2 regions of the Lysinibacillus sp. NPDC093197 genome follow, and region 1 is predicted to be linked to the other one. Evidence: riboswitches for the same ligand, from Rfam matches in the RefSeq annotation. Region 1 holds a riboswitch; the other holds the start of a gene.
What was found. Region 1 has a riboswitch for FMN ahead of ACIP9G_RS09495 (ECF transporter S component). Riboswitches for the same ligand answer to the same signal wherever they lie in the genome.

Region 1 (3,429 bases):
TTTTTCAATTTTAATATTTCAGCAAACCGCCACTTATTTCTTTATCTTTCAATACCTGATAATTTGTTTCTATGTCTGTACGTTGCTGCTTACTAAGCGTATCAAGGTTTAATTGTGGTCTACCTAGATGCTTACCTTGTTTCTTTGCTTCTGCAATACCTTCTGCTTGTCGTTTGAGTAGCTTTTGTCGTTCTTAGTCTGAAGCATATGAAAGCAATGAGAGAAACTGATCTTCCATTAACTTATCCTTTCGCCCATCCCATCCCTTTAAATTTACGACTATCAAATAGTGTTTCATTTTCCAATACAACTATATTTGCATTAATTTCTCTAATAATATGCTTCCACTCTTTAGTAATTTCATCATAGTTACGTCCTAGACAATCCAATGCATCTATATAAACTAAATAGCCTTCACGAATAACTTGTTTTAAAGCTTGATAAAATGGTCTATTAAAGTCCTTACCGCTCGCTTTATCAATGAATGTGTCTCTCTCTGCTATATCAAGTGCTTGCATATTTATTAATTGTCGTTCAATGTTTCGCTCCGTAGTTGATATTTCGAATGTAACCGAATGTCTTTGTATTCATCTTATCCAACCCCTTTAATTACCATTTTTTACATTTATAAATCATCGATAACTTTGTCTGTCAATGGCACGGTTTCCTGCTTTTTGTTCTTTCCGTATGAGAGAACATTGTATAGCCATCTAATGTATTTTGCTTAAATTCTGTAACTCTTTTTCTGAAAGGAAATCTGAAATTGCAAATTTAATCAACAAAAAACACCTCCATAGACATAACAGTCCAGAAGGTGTCATTACTTGAACACTATCCTAAATCATACTTTTTTTCCATATTATTTTGATAAATACATTGTACGTTGTTGTTCAATCCATCTACGCATCGTTGTGAACAGTAACACCATGATAGCTGTTAATAGAACACCTTTTACGATATTAAACGGCAAAATACCTGCAATAATCATTTTATATAATGAATCGCCAACTACTGGCTCCATACCTAAGAAATAAGTGTACATCGGTAAAAATACTGCGTAATTTAAAAAGCTCATCCCTACTGCCATAACGATCGTTCCTGTCGCCAAACCTCCGACAAGACCCGCAATTGTTTTAAAACGGTTAAAAACAAATGATACTGGTAAAATAAATAATATACCTGTCACAAAGTTTGCAATATGTCCAACCGGAACCCCTGTAGGCGTACCCGAGAAAATCCAATCCAGTATATTTTTAAATAGTTCTACTAAAATACCCGCAACTGGACCCATTGTGATAGCTGCAAGTAAAGCTGGCATATCACTGAAATCCACCTCTAAAAATGCTGGGAACGGCGGAATCGGGAAATTAAAAAGCATTAATAAAAACGAAATACTACTTAGCATACCAATCGTAATAAACGATTGCAGTTTGATATTTTTCTTCATTGAAAACTCTCTCCTCTTTGCTGATTCAATCTTGCAAGAAGAAAGGTTACGACGTAATCGATTGTTTTTTCACGAAAAAACCCTTATGCACATCAGCATAAGGGAGAAAAGGCATGATTAAATAACGCCATTACTAGCTATTTTTTGTGCATACAGTGTAATTAGTAGACACACTGAAAAAAACGCTCGCACATAGCTTAATTCGTAACAACGAATGACGATCGTACCTTCATCTTCTCCCATCCAGACTATACTGTCGGCCTTGGAATCGCACCAAGTCAGCCATGCAAAAAAAACTTTGCACAGGTCGCGGGCTGAAGAGCCATTTAGTAAATCATGCGAGCTAATGTAGTTTAGTACAACACTAGCGATTTACAACTCTATTACCGCCGGTCGGGATTTTCACCCTGCCCCGAAGATGAATCAATATTATTTTATAAATTAACTATAATGTTTTATCACATAAAAGTAAATACTTCTGCTTAAAAAATTCCGATTAAATTTGTATGTTTTAATGAATGCTTCTATAAAAGGGCCATTTGATTTTCGAGTTCAGGTAATTCGAATTCAGCCATGAACGACGAATTCCGCGTTTTAGCACTGTGATTCCGCGTTTCAACAGCCGGATTCCGCGCTTCAGCACCCGATTTCCGCGTTTTCTCCATCAGACAACTCATACAAAAAAACAGCTACCTCATAAAAGATAGCTGTTTTTCTTTGTTACTGCATTGTTTGTTTATTTGCACCTACAGGTATCGGTAAAAAATTTGTTAAATCAAAGCCTTCCCAACTATCCTGTACGACGTTATCTAAGCGTAGCTTTTTATCAAAGCTTGAAGCTGTCAGCATCATGGCCTCGATTAATTGCGTTGCCCGCACAGCATCCATTGTCATTAAATCCAGCGGTGCGTCAAAGGTGATGACAACACCACTCTCTTCTTCTTTCACTGTGTACGTTACATTTTCAGGGATGACAGGTACATAAATATCATCTTTTTTATCACGCATTGCGATAAGTGCCTCTGTAACAGTAGGATATGTTTGGTGGAAGTCTGGCGATAAATATTCAGTACCATTTTCTTCTGTATATAAATAATAGTTGTAATGATTATCTTTCGTTAACTGTATAGGCTCACTTGGCTCACCAACCTGCGAAAATTCATAAGGAGTACCATCTGCATTTTTTAACGCAATCGCTTTATATTCAGAGTCGGAAAAAGTATCTTTTAACGAGCTTAAATATTTTGTTACGGAAGCTGAAGCTACATCGTAATCATTTTTTTTAGGTAAGACGTGAACTAGCGTCTCACCCTCTTCCTTCAACTCACCTTTGTATGGATGATAATTAGCAAAACCAAGTGCTTCCTCATCAATTTGTGGTGCGTATTTTTCATACATTTGTAGAGTTGTCGGCTTTTTCTTTCCAAAATCAGCCGTTAATTTTTCGTTCGGGATTACATAGGTCATTGGTATGCTATCAGCATTGCCACCTGGTAAGCCGATTCTAAATACTACTGCATTTGCTAAATCGTCTTCGTAAACTGATGTCCGAAGCGATAGCATTCGTGCATGTTCGGCACCGATATTCGCTTTCATCACACCATCTGCATTTTCATTTTCTTGTATAGCTCGATCCTCTTGCATCGTAGAAAAATTTTCAGGAGGGGCATTTGCCTCATCCTTAACTGGATTATTATTTGTTAAAAACACGTACCCTGCTATTGATAGTACAAAAACAGCTGCAATACTACTAAAAATAGGTAACTTACTCTTTTTACGCTTTTGCATCGGCTTGATGCTTTCATTCTCATGAGCAGCAATAGACTGCTCTTGCTCTTCAAGCACTTTTGAATCTGTTGGTTGTTGCATTGCTTCTTGAAGATGTATATTATCTTGCAGACGTGAATCTGCTAGCAATCGTTTCAACACTTCTTCTTTCGAACGGTTATCAGTCAGCTTCGGGGCATTCTTCAACATTTGTT
Region 2 (3,429 bases), 320 kb from region 1:
TTCAAATAAATTATTGTACTAAAATACACATACAATATTTTTCCCAATGTCCAGCAAATTATGCAGTTATCCTTTTCACCTATACATTATGTCATTGAAATTTAGCCAATCATTTTCTGTAAATTCGCCATTTCAATAGCTGATATTGCTGCGTCATAACCTTTATTACCAGATTTTGTCCCAGCGCGTTCAATTGCCTGCTCAATATTTTCAGTTGTGACAACACCAAAAATAACTGGTATGTTAGTTGTAAGTGAAACGTTAGCTATGCCTTTTGCTGATTCGTTACAAACATAATCATAATGTGTTGTAGAGCCACGAATAACTGTGCCAAGACCAATAATGGCATCATATTTTTTTGTTTCCGCTAGCTGTTTTGCAATAAATGGAATTTCAAATGCACCTGGTACCCACGCAACATCAATTAAATCCTCGTCTACACCATGACGTTTTAGCCCATCCATTGCACCGCTTAATAATTTACTAGTAATAAATTCATTAAATCGACCAACTACTACCGCTATTTTTAAATCATTGCCAATTAATTGTGCTTCAAATGTTTTCCCCATAAATTGATTCTCCTCTTTTACACTGTAAGTGAATTTTTTCCTTGTATTTGTTGACGACGATAGGCTGCTAATGCATCAATCGAAATCATTTTTAATTTGTGTTTTTCCGCATATTTGACTAAGTCATCAAAGCGAAGCATTTCACCATCATCCCCCATGATTTCACAAATAACACCAGCTTGTATGCTTCGGCAAAGCCTTGCTAAATCGATAGTTGCCTCCGTATGCCCTCTACGTTCTAAAACACCATTTTCCTTTGCTATAAGGGGAAATACATGCCCAGGTCTACGAAAATCAGTTGCTTGCGCTTGTGACTCTAGCATTTTTCGAATTGTCAACGCACGTTCAAAGGCGCTAATGCCTGTTTTTGTATCTTTGTAATCAATACTTACAGTAAATGCCGTTTGGTGATGATCTGTATTATTTATGACCATTGGATGCAACGCTAATTGTTGTGCAAGCTGCTGTGAAATCGGCGTACAAATAAGCCCTCTTCCATATGTGGCCATAAAGTTTATCGTTTCTGGTGACATGAACTCTGCAAGGGCAAGTAAATCCCCTTCATTTTCACGGTCTTCATCATCCACGACAACAATCATTTTGCCTTGTTTTAAATCTGCAATTGCTTCTTCAATTGAATGTAGCAAATTGCCACCTCCTAATAAACTTTAATTTACTGTACATTCTTTACTTTCAAAGACAGGTTAAAACCCATGCTTCGCTAAGTAATCTTTTGTAATGGTCGGTGATTGCTGACCACGCTGTAGCTGGTGCATAATGTATTTACCAACTAAATCGGTCTCAATATTGACTGGTGATCCAACATTTTTTGTCCCTAATACGGTTTCCTTGTATGTGTGTGGAATAAGCGATACGGTGACGCTGTTTTTTGCCACATGGAAGAGCGTTAAACTCGTTCCATCAATTGTGATTGAACTTTTAGGAATACAATAGCTAGTTAATTCCTCTGAAAGTTCTATATCGATGTATACTGCATTGGCCATTGGACGTTTGCGTAATATTTTTCCCACTCCATCAACATGCCCTGAAACAAAATGACCACCAAAACGTCCATTCGCAGGCATTGCACGCTCTAAATTTACTGCATTACCAACCGTGAGTTGCTGCAAATTTGTCGCTTTCACTGTTTCAGGCATTACGTCCATTGTCAGTTCCTGCTCATTATATTGTGTTACTGTCAAACACACGCCATTGACAGCTATACTATCTCCTAGCTGCACGTCCGATACTATCTTTGGCGAAATAACAGTTATTTTCATACTTTGTCTATCGTTTTGCAAGGTTTTTACTGTACCAACATCCTCAATAATACCTGTAAACATTTTTTCACCTACTTTCTACTTTTTAAATTTTGACCTGTAATTGCTTAAACAAGACAAACAAAAAACCCCATATAAAAATGGGGTTTGGGAGTTCTAATTCATAAGACGTCACTAAATAAACCTAATGGGAATAAATTTTCCAAAGGCTACCATCTCATCGTTCTTCTCCCATCCAGACTATAACTGTCGGTTTTGGATTTGCACCAAATCAGCTTGCGCTCACGGACTTTGAATTGCTTCATCACCGCCGATTGGGAATTTCACCCTACCCCGAAGAACAGATACCTATTAAATTTTTAACTAAATAAAAAAACTCCCCAACGAAGGCGATGGGAAGTAGTTTTGAATATAAGCGTAGCCAAATAGACCTTTTAAAGTCATATGAATTTAAAAAGCTTACACATCTACCCTTCTCCCATCCAGACTGTAACTGTCGGTTTTGGATTTGCACCAAATCAGCTTGCGCTCACGGACTTTGAATTACTTCATCACCGCCGATTGGGAATTTCACCCTACCCTGAAGGATATGTTTATTTAGTTACTTCATACGATAACATTATTTTAATACATTATCCACTTAAAATTTTTTAATGGCTATTTTGTGCAGTTTAATTGCCTTGGCACAATCCACATGTGCAAATTAAAGCAACCAGCTAATAATTGAGCGTATGAATAAGGAGCAAGGGACTTTGGGGATAATTTAAAATAGTAACGTTTGCATGGACTTTTGAATGGTTCATAAATAAATAAATAAATAAATAAATACGCTCTTTTAGTAGAAAGATGTACAGTAACCTTCATCTTAACTAAAAGAGCGTATTCTTTTTAATTTTCCACTTTTTGGTATTTTTCTAAAGTGCCGTTTGTTAAATGTAATTAGAACGCTTCGGCGAGTACTTCTTTCAGAAACATCCCCGTATAGGAATCCGATACTTTTACCACTTGCTCTGGCGTTCCTTCAGCTACAAGCTTACCACCTGCGGCTCCTCCTTCAGGTCCAATATCGATAACCCAGTCAGATTCACGGATTAATTCTAGACTATGTTCGACGACGATAACGGTATTTCCGGCACAGACAAGTCTGTTTAATAAAGCATGTAACAATTTAATATCAGATGGATGAAGACCTGTCGTAGGTTCGTCCAATAAATAAAGCGTGTGGTTTTTGGATGCTTTACTTAATTCGTTTGCCAGCCTAATACGCTGTCCTTCACCGCCAGATAAAGTTTTGACCGATTGCCCCCATTGAAGATAACCCAACCCAACCTCACATAGCATTTCAATCATGCGAGAAATCTTTGTTTCCGATTTCAAAATTGGTAAGCTCTCCTCCACAGACATATTTAGCAAATCTGAAATGGAGTATCCTTCATATTTAACTTGCAACACTTCGTCAGTAAATCTTTTCCCTTTGCAGTTTGTACATGTCACTTCTATATCTGCTAGGAAATCCATATCTACTGATAATACCCCTAAACCTTGGCATGTTTCACATCGTCCACCCGCAGAGTTAAATG

Region 2: another riboswitch for FMN. It lies ahead of ribE (riboflavin synthase); the one in region 1 lies ahead of ACIP9G_RS09495 (ECF transporter S component).

The regions. Positions count from the first base shown of each region.
Region 1 covers NZ_JBIVOH010000002.1:733,823-737,251, forward strand. The annotation lists partial or broken gene ACIP9G_RS09490 (recombinase family protein) at 1-591, opposite strand, end outside; gene ACIP9G_RS09495 (ECF transporter S component) at 860-1,447, opposite strand; FMN riboswitch at 1,675-1,871, opposite strand; gene ACIP9G_RS09500 (RNA polymerase subunit sigma) at 2,168-3,429, opposite strand, start outside.
Region 2 covers NZ_JBIVOH010000002.1:411,973-415,401, forward strand. The annotation lists gene ribH (6,7-dimethyl-8-ribityllumazine synthase) at 102-569, opposite strand; gene ribB (3,4-dihydroxy-2-butanone-4-phosphate synthase) at 587-1,216, opposite strand; gene ribE (riboflavin synthase) at 1,274-1,912, opposite strand; FMN riboswitch at 2,069-2,194, opposite strand; FMN riboswitch at 2,316-2,441, opposite strand; gene uvrA (excinuclease ABC subunit UvrA) at 2,789-3,429, opposite strand, start outside.